4 regions of the Thalassotalea sp. LPB0316 genome follow, and region 3 is predicted to be linked to each of the others. Evidence: predicted binding sites of a transcription regulator. Region 3 holds the regulator's gene; each other region holds the start of a gene.
What was found. Region 3 encodes LexA, which represses DNA repair genes until DNA is damaged. Its sites were predicted from a motif close to TACTGTATNNNNATACAGTA; they were not measured.

Region 1: the regulator LexA is predicted to act here: its motif matches at 1,772-1,791, upstream of imuA (translesion DNA synthesis-associated protein ImuA).
Region 2: the regulator LexA is predicted to act here: its motif matches at 3,890-3,909, upstream of umuD (translesion error-prone DNA polymerase V autoproteolytic subunit).
Region 4: the regulator LexA is predicted to act here: its motif matches at 3,395-3,414, upstream of recN (DNA repair protein RecN).

The regions. Positions count from the first base shown of each region.
Region 1 covers NZ_CP062946.1:1,745,836-1,751,161, forward strand. The annotation lists gene dnaX (DNA polymerase III subunit gamma/tau) at 1-1,202, shown strand, start outside; gene LP316_RS07760 (YbaB/EbfC family nucleoid-associated protein) at 1,259-1,585, shown strand; gene imuA (translesion DNA synthesis-associated protein ImuA) at 1,800-2,477, shown strand; gene LP316_RS07770 (Y-family DNA polymerase) at 2,483-3,883, shown strand; gene LP316_RS07775 (error-prone DNA polymerase) at 3,893-5,326, shown strand, end outside.
Region 2 covers NZ_CP062946.1:3,172,582-3,177,907, forward strand. The annotation lists gene LP316_RS14300 (hypothetical protein) at 1-242, opposite strand, end outside; gene LP316_RS14305 (ParM/StbA family protein) at 245-1,219, opposite strand; gene mobI (conjugative transfer protein MobI(A/C)) at 1,684-2,127, shown strand; gene umuC (translesion error-prone DNA polymerase V subunit UmuC) at 2,138-3,406, opposite strand; gene umuD (translesion error-prone DNA polymerase V autoproteolytic subunit) at 3,414-3,863, opposite strand; gene LP316_RS14325 (3'-5' exonuclease) at 4,504-5,326, shown strand, end outside.
Region 3 covers NZ_CP062946.1:569,138-574,463, forward strand. The annotation lists gene LP316_RS02540 (flotillin family protein) at 1-360, opposite strand, end outside; gene LP316_RS02545 (YqiJ family protein) at 386-1,018, opposite strand; gene LP316_RS02550 (hypothetical protein) at 1,152-1,553, shown strand; gene lexA (transcriptional repressor LexA) at 1,634-2,248, shown strand; gene coxB (cytochrome c oxidase subunit II) at 2,650-4,206, shown strand; gene ctaD (cytochrome c oxidase subunit I) at 4,219-5,326, shown strand, end outside.
Region 4 covers NZ_CP062946.1:2,989,619-2,994,944, forward strand. The annotation lists gene dnaK (molecular chaperone DnaK) at 1-1,419, opposite strand, end outside; gene grpE (nucleotide exchange factor GrpE) at 1,649-2,275, opposite strand; gene nadK (NAD(+) kinase) at 2,426-3,307, shown strand; gene recN (DNA repair protein RecN) at 3,445-5,109, shown strand; gene LP316_RS13475 (outer membrane protein assembly factor BamE) at 5,205-5,326, shown strand, end outside.

The DNA.
Region 1 (5,326 bases), 1.2 Mb from region 3:
AGCTGTTTTATCAAATAGCTTTACAAGGCCGTAAAGACCTATCATTAAGCTTAGATGAGCAAGCTGGTTTTGATATGGTGTTGTTGCGCATGTTAGCGTTTCAACCAATGGCCCGGCCAACGGCTCAGCCTCAAGCCCAACCTATTGATAGTCAAGCTGATATAGCATCATTAAACATGCTAGCAACTCAGGTAGCCAAACCTAATAGCCCTGTACCTCAAGCAACAGCTGAACAGCCAATTGTCGAGCAGGCTGCTTTTGATCAGAAAAGTGTTGAACAAGTAAACAGTGAACAACCTGTAACCGAGTCGTCGGTTGCTAATTCAGATGTAACAGAAAAAGTCGCTACATTAAATTCTGAACAAGCTGAAATACTACAACAGGCAGCGCAACAAGGCTTTGATAGCCAAGTTGAGCAAACTGCCGTTGCAGAAGATCCTGCGCTACAAATACAAAGCGATGAGCCCGCACCATTGGAGAGCGCTCTAGTCACACCAAGCGAATTTACTGATCACGCCGAACAAAGTTTTGAACCAAATAAAGCGCAAAACCAAGAGCCTTCGGAGCTATCAGTATCAGCTCAAAGTACAGCACCTGATACTAATTTATCAGCGGTCACTAGCGAGATCCTTGCGACCCGTAATATGCTACGCAGTCGTAAGAAGGGGTTAGATAAGCCTGAAAAAAAGCTTGATGACGCCAATGAGCGTCAACCAATCCCTGCATTAAATGCGAGTACTGATTTACCTGATGAATCAGCGTTACCTGAGCAGCCTTATTCGCCAGAAATTATTGACCCCGCAACCATTAAAAAAGCTAATCAAGTTGATAAATGGGCTTTTATGATTGATGCGATGGGCTTAAATGGGCGTATCAGGCAGTTGGCAATCAACGCAGTTATCTCTGATAAGTCAGACGATGATAATTTACATTTATTGCTCGATCAAAACACCAAGCATTTACAGAGCGAGTCGGCTCATGAGCAGTTGCAAAGTTTTATCTCTCAGTACTTGAAAAAGCCAGTGACTGTTCATATAGAAGTAATAGAACAAACACAAACTGCGCCGTTTAATATACAAACGGATATTAATGAAAAGCGATTAGACTACGCAATTGAAATCATTAAAAGTGATGAAGTCGTACAACGCTTAACTACAGAATTTCAAGCTCAATTGGATGAAGCGTCAATTCAACCGCGCTAGTTGAGCAATCAATTTTTAAACACAGCGATGCTGTGTCGCTATTTTGGAGAAAGAAAATGATGAAAGGCGGAATGGGCAATTTAATGAAGCAAGCCCAGCAAATGCAAGCGAAGATGCAAAAGGCACAGGAAGAAATTGCTAACATGGAAGTCACTGGTGAAGCTGGTGCCGGTATGGTTAAAGTCACGATGACAGGTAGTCACAGCGTTCGTCGTGTAGAAATTGATGAAAGCCTGATGGAAGACGATAAAGACATGGTTGAAGATCTAGTCGCTGCAGCCTTTAACGACGCTGTTCGCCGTGTTGAAGAAGCCAATAAAGAGAAGATGGGCGCGTTAACGGGCGGTATGCAAATGCCACCTGGTTTTAAAATGCCGTTCTAACTTGTAGTTATATGAAAAAGCCGACTTCTTAGTCGGTTTTTTGTTTTCATTATCTCTTATTCATGAGCAAACGCCGTTTTTAAGTCGCCACTTTTTAAATCTTATTTTCTTATTACTTCATAGCCATAGCGACTAACACGTCGTTAGATCCTCAACGATCCTTGCATGATAAAACACCTGTATATATACTGTACGTGTATACAGGTATTTTATCATGCAACATTTAATAGAAACACTACAAAATAAACAATTGATTTGGCAAGGCAATGCCAAACAAAGCAAGCGCGGTTGTCATTCAACAGGCCATAGTGAGCTCGATAAACAGCTCAATGGCGGCTTTCCTGAATCAGGGATTATTGAGGTTTTATCAGACATTGCTATAGGTGAATTGCGTTTACTCTTACCTACATTAACCGATCAAAGTAACCGGTTATTAGTATTTATAGCGCCACCTGGTGGAGTTAATGGGCACTTTTTATTAAACCAAGGCATAGATCTTAATAAAGTGATTGTCATTTACCCTGAAGATCAAACCAGTGCACTGTGGTCAGCAGAGCAGTGTTTGAAGAGTGGCGCTTGTTATAGTGTGGTCATGTGGGCATATGAAAGCTTAGCGATTCATCAAGTAAAGCGCTTAAAGCTGGCAAGTGAAAAAGGGCAATGCCGACAATTTATGATGCGCCGGCAACGCTGTGAAAGCCTGTCGTTACCGGTTGACTTAAGCATTAGTTTAACTGCTGCTGATAACGGCTTAAATGTTCGAGTAAACAAACAAAAGTTTGCGTGGCCGAGCGCGCTTTTTTCTCTTAGTATGCGGGCAAAGTGGCCCAAGCTTACGAAAACACAGCTTGCCGATAACGTTATTGTCTTTCCTCATACGAAGGTGGGTTAACGTGTATGTCACTGTGGCTTTATTTACATTTTCCTGCGCTACAGCTTGATAGCTTATTTGGCGATGAAACGTTACCGGTAGCGATTGTTGATAGTAAAGCGAGTACGGTTGTTCAATGTAATGTGCTGGCAGTACGCTCTGGTATTAAGTTAGGCATGGGATTAGGTGTTGCGGCGACTCTGTGTCATCAATTACAGGTCCACCCATATCAAGAGCAATATGAGCGAGATAAGTTAAAGCAAATAGCGAACTGGCTGTATTTAGTGACGGCTGATATTAGCTTGTTCGAGCCTGATGGCTTGTTGATAAAAGTGAGCGATATGTTGAGTTTATATCCGAATCTAACAACCTATTGGCAAGCGGTTCAGGAGCATTTAAATAAGCTAGGTGTTCGTTATTATTACGCTAGTGCTTATTCTGTTTATGGTGCTCGTTTATTGGCACGAGCGCATGAAAATAACATCCTAGACGATAAGCAACAGCTAGCTCAGAGTATAGGCAGCTATAGCCTTGAAGCGACTGATTTACCGAGTAAAACGGTCATTAACTTACGGCGAGTTGGCATACAAACAATTGCTGATCTACAGCGTTTAGCGCTAGCTGATATTGGTAAGCGATTTGGTCTAGATATCGTCACTTATATCGGTAAATTAACAGGACAATTAAAGCACCCGGTTGAATATTATCACCCACCTGAGCAGTTCCTGCATTATCTTGAATTACTCTATGAAATGAGTAACCTCGATTGGCTTAAAAAGCCGTTATCGAAAGTGTATAGCTTACTTGAAACTTTTCTGCGTATGCGCAATAAGCACGCAAGAGAGCTTATTGTTACCTTGCATCTACGCGATAAAGCCGACCAAAGCCTTACTGTGGCAGCAGGGCAGGGTGAATATAAAGCGGATAAATGGCTAACCTTAACCTTGTTAAGGTTTGAATCACTAACACTACAAGCCCCAGTTGTTGGTATTACGGTTCAAGCTAAGCACCTGATCCATAGTGTGGTTGAAAAAAATGATTTATTTGTTGGTCGGCAAGGCGAGTTATCAGCTAACGAACTCATCGCTATGCTGCAAGCAAAACTGGGTAACAATCAAGTTCAGGGGGTTAAAGCGATTTATGATCATCGGCCAGAGTATGCCACCAAGCCCTGTCAGCCATTACAAACAAATCGGCCAATTGAGCCTCAATCAGTAGGTGTTCAACCCGGCTTTATTCTACCAACGCCACTGCCTTTACAAGAAAAAGTCGTTATTGAGCATGGGCCATCGCGTATTGCTGCTGGTTGGTGGGACGATAACGAAGTGATCAGAGATTATTTTATTGCCCGTACGGAAAGTGGTCGGTGGCTTTGGGTTTTTCGGACACCAGAGCAGCACTGGTTTGTTCATGGCTTATTTAGTTGAGTTTGGCTGATGAGCTACGCAGAATTATTTTGCCAAAGTAATTTCTCTTTTTTGACCGGCGCTTCGCATCCTGAAGAGTTGATCCATCAAGCCGAGTTCTTGGGTTATCAAGCATTAGCAATTACCGATGAATGCTCGGTTGCTGGCGTAGTAAGAGCTCACAGCGCGATTAAAGAACACCAACTCGGTATTAAACTGATTGTCGGTAGTATGTTTTGGCTAACTGATGAATTACAAGTGGTGCTGTTGTGTCCATCTCGTCATGCTTATGGTGAATTGTGCCGTATTATTACCAATGCTAGGCGACGCAGTGCAAAAGGTCAGTATCAATTAGCCGAGTGGGATTTAATGAGTATTAAACACTGTTTCGTACTTTGGTTACCTCAAGGTCATAAAAAAGATCACGATTGGGGCGAATGGCTTAGACAATATCACAGCAATCGTTTATGGCTTGGTTATCAGCGTCATTTACTCGCTTGTGATGATGATTATTTACAGCATTGTTTGATATTAGCTAAACGCTTTGAAATAGCGATGTGTGCTTGTGGCGGCGTATTGATGCACAACGCAACTCGGCTCCCATTACAACATACGTTAACGGCAATTGCTCAAGGTCGGCCAGTGGCTAAATTAGGCTGTGAATTACTTGCTAATAGTGAGCGTTCACTCCGCTCAATTGGTAAGCTTAATAGGTTGTTTAATGCTACATGGTTAAAAGAAACGGTGAGGATTGCTCAGTGTTGTCAGTTTAATTTGGATGAATTGAAGTACGAATATCCATCTGAACTAGTACCGAAGGGGCAAACAGCTATGGGCTATTTAAAAGCTTTAGTTGCTAAAGGTATTAAAAAGCGTTTTCCCGAAGGTGTTAAGCCGTCTATTCAAGCAACAATAGAAAAAGAACTATCGCTCATTGAAGCGTTAAATTACCCCTATTATTTTTTGACCATTCACGATGTTGTGATGTTTGCTAAAAGCCAAGGGATTTTATTTCAAGGTCGAGGCTCTGCGGCAAACTCTATTGTTTGCTATTGCTTGGAAATCACCTCCGTTGACCCTCGGCAAATTTCAGTGTTATTTGAGCGCTTTATTAGTAAGGAACGCGATGAGCCCCCTGATATTGATGTTGATTTTGAGCATGAACGACGCGAAGAAGTCATTCAATATATCTACCAAAAATATGGCCGTGAACGCACAGCACTTGCCGCTACCGTCATCCGCTATCGATTAAAAAGTGCGATAAGGGAAGTGGGTAAAGCATTGGGTATTGAAGAAACTCAACTCGCTTTCTTTATCAAAAATATAAATCGGCGTGATAAAACATTAAATTGGCAAAGCCAAATTGTCGAGCTAGGACTAGATCCTGAGTCTAAGCAAGGTCAACATTTCATTACCTTAGTCCATGATATTTTAGGGTTCCCACGCCATTTATCGCAGCATGTT
Region 2 (5,326 bases), 950 kb from region 3:
AATGATTGTTTACGTGATTCTGCTTTGGGTTCTGGCGCTGTACTCATAGAAGTCACTTCACCATCTGGTGCAAAGCCATCCACCTGTACAGATGTCGTGGATAGATTGGGTTGGCTCATGTGAATTAACCCAAAGGTGGCCAGCATCCGCAGACGCTCAGCGCGTTCCCGTGGTGGCGTCTTTTCCAATTCTTTGAGCAGTTCAGGGTGGCTCCCTGGGGGAATGTTGACGACGACTCTCATGATCACGCCCCATAAAACCAGAAGCCTCGGACGTTCGCCAAAACAGACTGTTCCGGCACGATGATCTTGCTTCGTGAAAAAATCTCCTTGGCCGCTTCCTTATAAGCCATGGCTCCACCTCCGGCGATCAATACCAAGTCCGCATTGATGCTTTCGTCACGCATGGATTGGCGCATGGCTGTAAGAGCAACAGGCGCTACCTTTTTCATGGCAGCATTCAGATAAGGTGAAATATCGACCTTTTCTCCAAACAGCAGGACCTGCAAGTCGCCGGTTCTCATGGCTTTTTCAAGTCGATCCATTCCGACTTTGGCACCGTGATCTTCTGAAATCAGCTTATCAATGGTTTCCAGTAGCACGGACATTGCCTGAAGACTGGTTCCTGATGAGCTGTAGCGAATTTCTCCGGCCTCAAGAGCAACCCAGTCAACAGAAAAGAAGCCGGGATCTATGACGACGACGCGACCTTCTTCAATCAAGCCCAAATCTCCACCAGTTTGAACCAGATCCATATAGGCACCGGCAGGCTGCGGCAGCACTTTGACATCATGAACTGTGATGCTGCGCTTAGGCGTCACTTGATGGACACCTTTTAAACGCTGCACAAGGTCAGACTTACGTTGTGGTTCATGAAACTGGGAAACCGGTAATCCAGTGACAACCAAATCGATGGATTCTGTTTCAGCCATTAACAAGGCGGCATGAAAAAGTGCCTTATAGGTTTTTGTGGTGGGATATTCCGGGTGAAGCTCTCGTTCCCAGCCTTGAAGGCGTCCAGCAGGAACACCAGCGGCCCAACGCTCATTATCGACTGACACATACAAACAAGTTTCATCATCGCCTCCACCGATACGCTCTGGCATACGATCCGCAGGACCGGCACCCGCAGGCAGAATAATGGTTTTCGGTTCACTGCCTGATTGGCCAATTGCCAGCTTCAGGTTCGAGTAACCGATATCTACGCCTAGTACAAACATACTTATCTCCTGTGCACTCAAAGTGCTCTAACGGTTTTCAATCAACCGCGCTGTTCACGCTTGGGCTATTCCAAGTGCTCTGGCGGTTCACTCAAATGTCATTATCAGGATTCGGTGCACTGGCGGTGGGCAGAAAGGTGACAAATCCTTTCATCTATCTGCCTATTGCATTTTCGCAAAAGTATGAGAATAGGCTCTGTTTGGCGGCGGATGACCTAGTCAAAAAAATCGAGACGCCAAACGTCGTTTGCATTCTGGCCTGAACTCGCCAAACGGTTTGTATCTTCATGACGATACGTCTTTTTAGGCGTTTTTAAGTGAAATCGGGCTGTATCCCTTGTCAGGTATGGGATTGCGCGAGTTGATTTATATCGAGACGCCAAACAGTGATTGTTACGGCAGTTTCACGTTTGGCGTTTCGATCCAAAAGCCAAACGGATAGTGGTTTTGGCTTTTGAGGTTAATTGGATGGGAAAATTGGTTTGGTAGAAATCGTCAATGAACAATGGAAAGCAGAGGTATCAGATTTACTTCAGCAAGAAACGGACAGGCTAAAAGCGCTGGCACGAACTGAAGTTGATGACTTTTGGGTTACCCATTACAAGGTTCGAGAGAATGAGCCCTTTAAAGACTGGGGCCTGCTTGGTGTCCGTATCAGAGACTTTAAGTATGGCTTTGGCATAGAGTGGTACATCAACAGTTTTCACGGTCAACGAGGCAAGCGCGTGGTCTTTAGCAAGGGACTGCGTATTTCAAAGACGAAGCTGAGATACTCATTTTTGGACTGCCAAGGTCTAGCCAAAGAATGGGAGTTAGCGCTGGCCATGGAGAAAGAAGAATTCTTCAGTGATATTCGACGCCAAGTTGATAAGCTCAACATGCTGCGTCGCAGAGTGAATGCCTATTGAGTTAACTGCGCTACTTCACTCGCGGCAACTGGTCCCAGCGTGTTGTGTAGGCGGGAGACAAATGCTCTCGCTTCATCGACCAATCTTTCTTCGTTCCTTGTCCAGCAAAGAAAACCTTTCCGGCACCACTTTGGTTAATGGTGTCCAATACAGACATTAACTGTTGGCTATTAGAGCGGGTCGATACGTCATCGAATAGTCCTGGTTGAAACATGCCTGGATCGTAAAAGTCAGACAGCATGACGCCCGCTTTGGCATAACGAAAACCATCCTTCCAAATTCGCTTGAGTAAGTGATTGGCCAGCTCGATAAAATCCCGCGTATCGCAACTGGGGATTAGCAATTCACCCGATGCAGAGTTGCTGTACTGCGGCTCGTTGTCCTTAAAGGGGCTGGTACGTATAAACACGGTCAGCACTTTGGCTTGCTGCTGTTCTTTGCGAAGCTTCTCAGTGGCGCGGGTTGCGTATTCGCATACGGCTTCACGTAACAATTCAAAGTGCGTCACTTTTACGCCAAATGAACGGCTACAGACGATTTGGTTCTTGATTGGCGGGATCTCTTCTAGTTCAATGCACGACTCACCATTGAGTTCTCTGACGGTTCTTTCTAAAACCACCGAGAACTGGTCTCTGATGGCTCTAGGAGAGGCATTGGCTAGGTCTAAGGCTGTGGTGATACCCAACGCATTTAAACGCTTAGAAAGCCGTCTACCAACGCCCCAAACATCATCAACCGGGACTAATGCGAGCAATCGACGTTGCCGATCTGGATTGGTCAGGTCTACAACCCCCTGAGTGGCTGGATATTTTTTGGCGGCATGGTTTGCCAGTTTGGCGAGTGTTTTTGTCGGTGCAATGCCTACACAGACGGTGATCCCAATCCAGTGGCCTATGCGCTCTCGCACTTGTTGTCCGAACTCGACAAGGGATATGGCAGACTCAATACCGGTTAAATCCAGAAACGCTTCGTCAATGGAGTAGACCTCTACTCGTGGTGCCATCTCCTCCAAAGTGCGCATCACTCGACTGCTCAAATCTGCGTACAGCGCGTAATTGGACGAGAATGCCAAAATGCCATGGCGCTGCATTTCAGCTTTGATCTGAAAGACGGGTACGCCCATTTTTATACCGAGTAACTTAGCTTCACGTGAGCGTGCAACCACGCAGCCGTCATTGTTAGACAGCACCACAACCGGCGTATCTTTTAAATCAGGACGAAACAGCTTCTCACAACTGGCGTAAAAATTGTTGCAGTCCACCAAGGCAAATACAGGCATGGGATACTCACGACTTGCGGCGCATGTTTCGCACCACATTGGTGACCACACCAAATATCTCTAACTCTGTCCCTTCAGGAATATGAATGGGCTCATACACCTGGTTTCTTGGGAGCAGCATGACGCACGGCCTTAGTTGAAGCTCCTTTACCGTGAGTTCACCATGGATACCAGCGATGACAATGTCACCGTGTTCTGCTTGGACAGAGCGATCAACCACCAAAATATCATCTGGGTGAATCCCGGCATCAATCATTGAATCACCTTCAACACGCACAAAGAACGTTGCAGCTGGTCGCTTGATGCACAGCTCGTTGAGGTCGAGCGTTTGCTCAACATAATCCTGCGCTGGGGAGGGAAAACCAGCAGAAACACGTTCCATGAACAATGGAATACGAAGGCGCTTGGCTTTGATGAAGGCAAGTGCGCCGCTACGGCCTATCAGCGAGACACTCATGACGAACCTCGAAAAATCACAATTGATACTGTTTGTTTATACAGTATCTAATGCTATGCTGATTTCTACAAGTAAAATTGTAGGTAAAACTGTAGTTGTTCGAGCAAGACGCTGTGTTGTCGGTGATTTATTTTTTGTGTTGAAAAACTAGATGTGGGGGATCGCTCGCCCTCGTCAAAGCCTGCAAGGCTTGGACAATACTGCTTCTGCCTACTGCTCTTGTTTCTGTTACTGATCCTGTTACTGCTACTGGTTAACGCATGGGTCAAGTAACCGTCAGACAAGGCTTGTTGAACCCTTTGCAAAGGGTTTAAAAACAGTTAGTAAAATTCTGCTTCGTATTGAATTTACTGGCTTAAAGCGAAGTTAGGAGCACCATTAAAATGCTCAGTCGAACTCGGTTCAAGCCTTTTGCAACCGTTTGAAAAGGGGTTGGCTAAGCCATACGTAAAGGGTATCGGTAAGGGTTACCTAAAGGGTTTAGCTAAGGCTTTCTGAAAGGCTTAGCCAAAGCCTTCATACATGGGTTCACCCAGTAGAAAGATTAAAAAAACGCTTAGGTATCCAAGGTGCATTTAGAAAAACCTGTGGCACAGTGAAATCACCTAAAGCGAACAATAGAATTGAAGAGGAACCATCAATGACAAGAGCCCCTGCGCCATTTCCGCTAGAGCGCCTCACGGATATCCCAGAAAGACCAGAAGATTTTAGATTGCTGGAGCGTATTCCATTAACCCGTGAGCCGCAGTCCTGGCCACTTGAACTTTCTCCTATGGTCGGTGATGAACAGCCAATGGTGCTGCTCGATACAGAGACAACCGGACTGTCTGCCGATGATGAGTCCATTATTGAGCTTGGTATGGTTAAGGTGCTTTACAGCCCCTCTGCTCAGCGGATTGTGTCGATTGTTGATGTGATCAGCCTGTATGAAGATCCCGGCAAGCCAATCCCCGAGCTGATTACCGAGTTAACCGGCATCACCGATGAGATGGTGCAAGGCCAGCGCATTGATGATGCTCTGGTAGCGAGTTGGTTATCCGATGATCCGCTGGTGGTTGCGCACAATGCACAGTTTGATCGTCCTTTCTTTGAAAAGCGTTTTGCTGCATTAGGACATCTATCTTGGGCCTGTTCAGCCAGTGGAATAGATTGGAAGGCGCTGGGTTTTGAAAGTCGAAAGCTTGAGTACCTGCTGCTTCGCTTAGGTTGGTTCTATGAAGGACACCGAGCTGCAACCGATTGTTTGGCGATGGCCTGGTTGTTTCATTTGTTGCCCGAGTCCGTTGCAAACTTGTTGTCTGAAGCAGACAGGCGAACTGTGTTAGTTCGTGCGTTTGGTGCGCCGTTTGACGTAAAGGACTATTTAAAAGAGCGTGGTTACCGCTGGCATGACGGTGTTAAAGGTGCCAACAAACATTGGTGGCGCGAAATCAGCGAAGACGAGTTGCCGCAGGAACAAACTT
Region 3 (5,326 bases):
TTGAGCTGCCATTGAAATACCTTCTTGATGTGGAGCAACTCGCAGATAAAAGTCGGCTTTAACGTCAACACGCATACGATCTTTTGTTATCAAAGCATCCTTTTGTGTTTTTTCTACTTCGATGCGCAGGGTATTCATATTGACTGGAATAGTTTCATGAAGCACTGGCAAACAAATGGCGCCGCCATCCTTCACTACTTTCTCTCCACCTAAGCCCGTTCGAACAAAAGCGATTTCTTTAGTCGCCCTGACGTAAAGTTTGGCAAAGATTAAGCCAATGGTAAAAAACGCGAAAACAACGACACCAGCCATAATTAAAATGAACTGGGTATTTGAGCCATCCATATTGATCTCATTCATATTATTTTTTCCTTAGTACTACAGTTTATTTAAATGGAATTGCTAACCAATGATTCTCAGTCTTTTCGACCAAGATGATTTGCTCTCCCTGATTAAAAATTTGACCATCCAATTCCGGTGCCACCAGAACATAATGCTTTTGGTTGAAGCTATCTTGAACAACGGCTTCTGCTGGATTATTTTTCGATGCTTTACCTAAAGTAACAGTGCCAATTAAGCCATTTAAGCTATCAACAGATACCGCACTCGATTCATTCTTTGGCATTAGCCTAGCTAATGGTTTAGCTAACCATTTTGTTAAAAATATAGAGGAGGCAGAAGCAAGTACAAAAGCTAACCATTTCGGTAGCACTTCGTCAGAAAATTGAATAGAAAAATAATTTAGCGAAAGGCCAGCAATACTAAAGGAAGTTAGAATCACGATCAGCCAAACTAGCACGGGTAATTTATTGATACACAACCAGCTCAATAGTTTTGACAATCCTGTCTGAGATATATCAGCATCAAGGTTAATGTCTATCGGTAGAAGGTCGTCAAAAAGATTGACTAAGCTAATCCCTAGTAAAATACCCAAGCCCTCTAATAAGCCAATGACGGCAACTATTACTAATGCGACAGTATATAAGGTATTAAAATCTAAGAATAAAAAATCTAACATTTGTCTACATCCTTGCAACTACATGATTGGTATCCTTACCCATTAGACATAATATGTCAAGCAAAGCTTGCCTAAAGAAGCTTTCGTTAAATATACTTGCACTAGACACATATACTTATAGTTGTTTGTACTGATGACTTTCCGAAGTAGATCGAGACGACAAAAGCCATACCAAATCAAGAAAACCACTATTCGCGATGATTTTATCGATAAGCAAATCTTAGCGATCCACAAGGCCATGGCGAAGAAAGTATTGGCTAAACCTGAATTAATTGAACAAGTCAAAGCTACGCTAGAGCAAAAACGCGAAGACGGCCGCATGGGATATGGTGCTTATTTAACCTGGTTTAGTTTGCTCGATATTGCCCCAAACGATCCCGATGCCTTTTATCAAGGCGTGATCGAGTACGACAAGCGAATGCGAAAATTGCGCAGAAACACGCCTTTTGTAAACATTTTAACGGAAGATGAACGACAAAAAGCGATTGAGCTTGATGCCACAGGATCGCTCGATGATTACAACTTTATGTTGTAACTCAACATTTAAGCTTGCGTTTGCCATTTTGGGCTATATACTGACAATAAATACACCACTGTACGAAACAACAGGTTAATATGCGCGAGTTAACAAAGAGACAAAGTGAGATCTTTGAGTTGATCAAAGAGTCGATAAACGCCACCGGTATGCCGCCAACGCGCGCGGAAATCGCTGAACACTTTGGTTTTAGATCAGCTAATGCAGCAGAAGAGCACTTAAAAGCGCTCGCCAAAAAGGGCTACATCGAAATGTTACCTGGCACGTCCCGCGGTATTCGATTAGCTGACGAGTTCATTGAAGAAGAAGGATTACCATTAATTGGCCGAGTCGCCGCTGGTGAACCAATTTTAGCGCAAGCGCACGTTGAAGATACCTACAAAATTGATGGGAATTTATTTCACCCAAGTGCAGATTACCTACTTCGTGTTAATGGTGAAAGCATGAAAGACATAGGTATTCTCGATGGTGATTTACTCGCCGTTCATACCACTCAAGATGTAAAAAATGGTCAAGTCATTGTTGCTCGGGTAGAAGACGACGTAACCGTCAAACGCTTTAAACGCGAAGGAAATATTGTCTACTTACACGCTGAAAATGAAGACTTTGCCCCAATTAAAGTCGACTTAGCTCACCAAGCATTTCACATTGAAGGGTTAGCAGTTGGTGTAGTTAGAAACGCCGACTGGATGTAACAAGCTTAAATTAACACTACATAATAAATATAATGCAACAAGCCAACCACAGTGTTGGCTTTTTTGTATCTTAATTGCCTTTTAACCCACCAAAACACGACTAAATATTAAACACCTCACAAAACCCACATTAGAGTAGTTACTCCACTGAAATTATTAAACTTTTTTTAATCCTTTCGAAAAAAAACGCTAGACCTTGATTAAAAATTAAGTAATTCTAGATTAGAAAACACCCAAAAATTAATCGTTATTACAACTATAAGATCGACGCAATCGCGCTAACAATTCTATTGCGTCACCCAGAAAATAATAAATAAGCAGAACTTAGCAACAGTGATCTGTGTTTTACGCTTCAAACTGAGGGCTGTTTCTTGCTTTAAAAAAAGAGGGAGGGATGTCGAGTGAAAAGACGTAACCTGGGTTGGCTGTTGTTGGGAAGCATACTTTCCAGTTCAGCTTGGGCAGATAGCCAATTAAACCTTACCAAAGGTGTAACGGCCGTCAGTCAAGAAGTATACGACCTACATATGTTCGTTATGTATATATGTACGGCAATAGGTATCATCGTATTTGGTGCGATGTTCTGGTCGATGTTCTTTCATCGAAAATCTAAAGGCGTCAAGCCAGCAACCTTTCACGAAAGTACCAAAATTGAAATTCTTTGGACGGCAATACCCATTGTTATATTGGTTGCCATGGCCATTCCGGCAACCTCTACCTTAATTAAAATGGAAGATAACTCAAATTCAGATATCACCATTCAAATTACTGGTTCGCAATGGAAATGGCACTACAAATACTTTGACCAAGACATTGAGTTTTTCTCTGTATTAACGACACCAAGAGACCAGTTTGACAACCGTGTTGGCAACGCGCCAAAAAGTGAAAACTATTTGTTGGAAGTTGATAATCACCTCGTTATTCCCGTTAATAAAAAAGTGAGATTTTTGATCACCTCAGACGATGTTATTCACTCGTGGTGGGTGCCTGCGTTTGCCGTCAAGCAAGACGCCAACCCGGGCTTTATCAATGAAGCGTGGACAATCGTCGATGAACCGGGCATATACCGCGGCCAATGTGCTGAGCTGTGTGGTAAAGATCACGGCTATATGCCCGTTGTTGTTGAAGTGAAAACCGAAGAGGGTTATGCCCAGTGGCTTAAAGATCAAAAAACATTAATTGCTGAACGCAAAGCTGCTGAACAAGCCTCTTTGAGCGCATCACTATCAATGGATGAGTTAATGAGCTTAGGTGAAACCACCTACACTGCCCACTGTGCGGCATGTCACCAACCTAATGGTGAAGGTTTACCACCGGCTTTCCCTGCGCTTAAAGGTAGCGCAGTAGCAACGACCGGCGCTGTTGATAACCATATTGATGTTGTCGTTAACGGTATTGCTGGCACAGGTATGCAAGGTTATGGCAAACAGTTAAGTGCAAAAGAAATTGCTGCTGTTGTTACTTATGAGCGAAATGCTTGGGGTAATAACACGGGCGATGCTGTACAAGCAGCTGACGTTGCCAAAATTAAAGGTGGCGCGGGAGCAAGTGGTACTGTTGATAACATGACAGACGCAGCATCACAAGCTGCGGCACAAGTTGTCGAAGAAGCGGCCCCAGCAGAAGATTTAACTAAACAATATTCTATGGATGAAATGATGGCGATGGGTGAGCAGGTGTACAACAGCGCTTGTATTGCTTGTCATCAGCCAGGCGGTGTTGGTATGCCACCAGCATTTCCATCATTAATTAAGAGCCCGTACATCACAGGTGATGTTAATGCACATATCGACATGGTTGTGAAAGGCAGCACGAAGAATCCAGCAATGCAAGGTTTCCTAGGTGTATTAACTAAAACCCAAATCGCAGCGGTAGTGACTTTTGAGCGAAATGCTTGGGGTAACGACAGCGGTGATTTAGTGCAACCAGCAGATGTTGATGCTGTAAGTGGCAAATAAGGAGTTCGAATAATGACAACAGAAGCAATTCATGATTCGCACGACAATCACGACGGCGAACATCACGACCACAAAATGACGGGCTTAAAGCGTTGGTTATTTACCACGAACCACAAAGACATCGGGTCAATGTACCTATGGTTCTCGTTTATTATGTTTTTAACAGGCGGAGCGATGGCGATGGTCATTCGCGCCGAGCTGTTCCAACCGGGTTTACAAATTGTCGACCCTGACTTTTTCAACCAAATGACGACCGTTCATGGCTTGATCATGGTATTCGGTGCCATTATGCCCGCCTTCACAGGCTTGGCTAACTGGATGATCCCGATGATGGTTGGTGCGCCAGATATGGCACTGCCACGCTTGAACAACTGGAGTTTTTGGATACTGCCATTTGCGTTTAGCATTTTATTGGCATCTTTCTTTATGGAAGGCGGCGCCCCTAACTTCGGTTGGACCTTCTATGCGCCACTATCCACCACCTACAGTAATGGTAGTACCGCGTTCTTCGTGTTTGCCGTCCATATTATGGGTATCTCATCGATTATGGGCGCGATTAATATCGTTGTCACTATTATGAACATGCGTGCACCGGGTATGACCTACATGAAAATGCCATTATTTGTTTGGACATTTTTCATCACCGCATACTTATTGATCGCTGTTATGCCGGTATTGGCGGGTACCGTGACTATGGTATTAACTGATACCTATTTTGGCACTAGCTTCTTTGACGCTGCAGGCGGTGGTGATCCGGTGCTATTCCAGCATATTTTCTGGTTCTTTGGTCACCCTGAAGTTTACATCATGATTTTGCCTGCCTTTGGTATTGTCTCAACAACCATTCCAGCGTTTTCTCGTAAGAAGCTATTTGGTTACAGCTCAATGGTATATGCAACTGCGTCAATCGCGTTCTTGTCATTTATCGTTTGGGCGCACCATATGTTCACGACCGGGATGCCATTGTTTGGCGAGTTGTTCTTCATGTACTGCACCATGTTAATCGCCGTGCCAACTGGTGTTAAGGTCTTTAACTGGGTAGCTACCATGTGGCGCGGTGCCATTAGCTTTGAAGTGCCGATGTTATTCTCAATTGCCTTTGTGATCTTATTCACTATCG
Region 4 (5,326 bases), 1.1 Mb from region 3:
TTCGATTTGCGGCATACCGCGTGGTGCTGGATCAATACCTTCTAGGTTGAACTGGCCTAACGACTTGTTCGCACTCGCTTGCTTACGCTCACCTTGAATAACGTGAACCGTTACTGCCGCTTGGTTGTCTTCCGCTGTTGAGAACGTTTGTGATTGCTTAGTCGGAATCGTTGTGTTCTTCTCGATAACTTTAGTCATCACGCCACCCATTGTCTCAATACCTAGAGATAATGGTGTAACGTCTAGTAATAGAACGTCTGTTACGTCACCTGATAATACACCTGCTTGAACCGCTGCACCTGAAGCTACTGCTTCATCAGGGTTTACATCTTTACGAGGCTCTTTGCCGAAGAAGTCAGTAACCACTTTCTGTACTAATGGCATACGTGTTTGACCACCAACTAAGATAACGTCTGTAACGTCAGAAGTTGATAAGTCAGCATCAGCTAAAGCAGTTTTTAACGGCTCTAACGTTGCTTTAACCATATCTTCAACAAGTGACTCAAGTTTTGCACGTGTTACTTTGATGTTCATGTGCTTAGGACCTGACGCATCAGCAGTGATGTATGGCAAATTAACATCAGTTTGCTGCGCAGAAGAAAGCTCACATTTTGCCTTTTCAGCCGCTTCTTTTAAACGCTGCATTGCTAATGGATCTTTTGTTAAATCCATGCCTGAATCTTTCTTGAACTCGTCTACTAAGTAGTTGATCAAACGGTTGTCGAAATCTTCACCACCTAAGTGAGTGTCACCGTTTGTCGCTAATACTTCAAACGTGTGCTCGCCGTCCATTTCGTCAATTTCGATAATTGAGATATCGAATGTACCACCACCTAAGTCGTATACTGCGACAACTTTATCACCTTTTTGCTTGTCCATACCGTAAGCAAGGGCAGCTGCTGTAGGCTCGTTGATAATACGTTTAACGTCTAAACCAGCGATACGACCAGCGTCTTTAGTTGCTTGACGTTGAGAGTCGTTAAAGTATGCAGGTACAGTGATAACCGCTTCAGTAACTTTCTCACCAAGAAAGTCTTCAGCCGTTTTCTTCATTTTCTTTAAGACTTCAGCAGAAACTTGTGGTGGCGCCATTTTTTCGCCTTTAGCTTCTACCCAAGCATCGCCGTTGTCGGCTTTTACAATACCAAATGGCATGATGCCAATATCGCGCTGAACTTCTTTATCTTCAAAGCGACGACCAATTAAACGCTTGATAGCAAATAACGTGTTTTTAGGGTTGGTTACTGCTTGGCGTTTCGCTGGTTGACCAACAAGTGTTTCACCATCGTCTGTGTATGCGATGATTGAAGGAGTTGTACGGTCGCCTTCAGCATTTTCAATTACGCGTACTTTGTCGCCGTCTAAAACAGCAACACATGAGTTAGTTGTCCCTAGGTCAATACCAATAATTTTGCCCATCTTTAGGATCTCCGAATTTCTTTAAAAAAGTTAAATTGCTTAGTTGATTTAGTTAGTGGGGTCAGTCGAAATGCTTTTCAACGTTTTTTTTAAAAAAATTGTAATTTTTAGTAAAAATTTAATTGTGGTGAAAAACTTTAGCGCCATGTCGCTAATATTCTTGATACCTAGCATTTAAACCGACAAAAAAGCCGAGCTATGCTCGGCTTGTTCTGCGTGCAAATGTTAATTACGCTTGCGTATCTACCGCTGGTGCTTTTGATACCATGACCATTGCAGGGCGAATTAAACGACCATTTAATTCATAGCCTTTTTGCATCACTGCAATCACGGTATTTGGCGCAACACCAGGTACTTCTTGCATTGACATTGCTTGATGTAACTCAGGATTAAACGGTTGGTCTTGTGGATCAACTGCCGTAACACCTGATTTCTCTAGTGAGGAAATTAAGCCTTGGTAGGTCAACTCAACACCTTCGTACATTGCTTTTTGTGCTTCGTCTTCTTTGTCGATGCTTTGAAGAGCACGCTCTAAGTTGTCAACCGTTGTTAACATTTCACCAGCGAACTTTTCTAAAGCAAATTTACGCGCTTTGTCGACATCTTGAGCGGCGCGGCGACGAATATTATCAACTTCAGCTTTTGCGCGAATCACACTGTCTTTTTGATCTGCTACCGTGCTTTGCGCGGCTGCAAGCGCTAACTCTAGCTCGTTGATTTTTTCTTGCTCAGGGCTAAGTACTTCAGCGTCCACTTCTACAGCTTGTTCTTCAACAGCCTGCTCAGTTTCGTTTACTACTTCTTCATTATTTGCAACGTCTTGTGCTGCTTCGTTTTGCGTTGACTCGTTAGTCATGGAGAACTCCAAGAAAAATACTATTGCTGCTAATTATGGGGATCAGATTTTAGGATTCAAGCAAATTTTTATAAAAATGTCCGCTTTACAACTGACGGAATTGGAGCGACACTTCGTACTTTAGGCAACTACTTGATCCCTTTGTAAAAGATGACAGCACTGTATAAAACGATAGGCCTGATTGGTAAACCGCATCACCAGGGCGCAGAAAAAACAATCACCACCTTGTGTGAGTTTTTAAGCCAAGCGGGTTACCAAGTGTTAATTGAAGAAACCGTTGCAAATACGATTTCACTGCAAAATATCGTGATCGCATCGCTAGTTGATATCGGTGAAAGAGCTGACCTTGCCATCGTTATTGGTGGCGATGGCTATATGCTAGGTGCTGCCCGCGTGCTTTCTTGTTACAACATTGGTGTGATTGGGGTTAACCGCGGTAACTTGGGTTTTTTAACCGATTTATCACCCGATAACGTGATTGAACCATTAAAGCAAATCTTAGCGGGTGAGTCTTATTCAGAGCAGCGCTTTTTAATTGAAGCTGAAGTGTATCGCCACGGTAAACTAAAAAGTTCAAACTCGGCGATGAACGAAGCGGTTCTCCACGCTGGTAAAGTCGCCAATATGATTGAATTTGAAGTCTATATCGACAACAAATTTATGTTTAGTCAACGCTCTGATGGCCTAATTATTTCAACACCAACGGGGTCAACTGCTTATTCGATGTCTGCTGGTGGGCCAATATTAACACCTAATTTAAATGCGCTATCATTAGTGCCGATGTTTCCTCACACTCTCACCTCACGGCCAATTGTGGTGGACGGCGATAGTGAATTAAAGCTAGTACTGGCGAATGAAAACTACGAAAACTTGCAAGTGAGCTGTGACGGTCATGTAATTCTTGCCGTTATGCCTGGCGATGAAGTTTACATTCGCAAAAGTCCAAACACATTGCGCCTGATACACCCTGCCGACCACAACTATTTAAAAGTGCTGCGTTCAAAATTGAGTTGGGGCAATAGACTTTATTAACTTTATTAACTTTATTAACAATAACTTAGTTATAAAATCGATAAAATTAATTAAAAATTAAACAAACATTATTGCTAAACAGCAAAATACTGTATAAATTATCAGTAATTAAATTTTAGCCTTTGGTGTTTGAAGCTATGCTAACGCAATTAACCATCACAAATTTTGCTATTGTTAAACAACTCGAATTAGACTGGCGCTCGGGTATGACCACCATTACTGGGGAGACCGGCGCAGGTAAATCTATTGCCATTGACGCCTTAGGCTTGTGCTTAGGCGATCGCGCAACCACTAATGTGGTGAGGCCAAACACGCCCAAAGCCGATTTAAGTGCAACGTTTGACATTAAAAATAACACCAATGCCAAACAGTGGTTATTACAGCATGATTTGATCTGTGACGACGACTGTATTTTGCGCCGAGTTATTTCAAGCGAGGGTCGTTCAAAAGCCTATATAAATGGCTCACCAGTTCCTTTAACACAACTGCGTGAAATAGGCCGTTTACTGATCAACATTCACGGCCAGCACGACCATCAACTGATCGTAAAAGCCACTGAGCAAAGAAAACTTCTTGATGGTTATGCCAAACATCAAAACTTACTTGATGACGTTAGCTATTATGCGAAGAAGTGGTCAGCACTTAGTAGTGAACTCGAAACCTTAAAAGCTAGCCAAACTCAGCGTGAAGCTGAGCAACAATTACTTCAATATCAAGTTAAGGAGCTCGATGAATTTGCCATTACAGAAGGTGAATTTGAGACACTTGAAAACGACTATAAAAAATTCAGTAACTCACAAAGTATCCTCCAAGATAGCTTGTTTGTTTTAGAAGGCACCAGTGAAAATGAGCAATTTAATGTCCTTGATGTTTTGCGCCAAAGTGTTGATCGTTTATCGCAGTATGCCGATCTAGATCAAGATATCGCGAATATATCAAACACCTATCAAGAGGCACTGATCCAGCTTGAAGATGCTTGTCAAGATTTACGCCATTTTCACGACAGGTTAGAGCTTGATCCTGAGCAGTATCAGCTAATTGAAGATCGTTACTCCAGTGCAATCAACCTTGCGCGTAAACATCAAGTTGCGCCTGAATCATTGCATGTAAAACACCAAGAGCTACAGCAAGCGTTAGCCAATATTTCTGGCGACGATACAAGGCAAGAGCAAATATATCGAGAATTAGACGCGACAAAAGCTGAATATGATGAAGCCGCTCAAAGGTTACATGAGTCAAGACAAGTAGCAGCAAGCCAGTTAAGCCAATTGATCACCCAAAGTATTCGAGAGCTCAATATGCCACATGGCCAATTTAGTGTTGCAGTGACAAAGAAACCATCAGAAACACTTAATGGCCAAGGCAGTGATGAAATTGTTTTCTTGGTTAGCATTAACCCTGGTCAAGCCCAAGAGGCGATGCACAAAGTGGCATCTGGCGGTGAGTTATCGCGCATTAGCTTGGCGATGCAAGTAATTTTGGCTGACAAAGTCACCTCGCCTGCGCTAATTTTTGATGAAGTAGATGTTGGTATAAGTGGCCCAACTGCCGCCATGGTTGGTGAAAAGCTAAAGCAGTTAGCAAAAAATACCCAAGTTATTTGTGTAACCCACTTACCGCAAGTTGCCTGCAAGGGCCATCAGCAATACTTTGTCGCTAAGTTAACCGATGGCGAACACACAGAAACTACGGTGACGGAACTTAGCAAGCAAGCACGAGTCCAAGAGATTGCTCGTTTACTGGCGGGTGATAAAATATCTGAACACAGTTTAGCCAATGCTACAGAGCTTTTGGCAAGTTAACACCGCACTGTGTAAGGTTTATATAAAAAAGTTTTGTAACGATCAGCATGCTTGGGTATGATGCCAAGCTAAATAATAAAGGATAAGAAGTATTCATGCTGTTAAGAGTATCTGTTATTGCACTGACGCTATCATTAAGTGCTTGTTCAAATTGGGTTTATCGAATTGACATTCCACAAGGTAATTACCTTGAGCAAAAGGCTATCGACCAATTGCA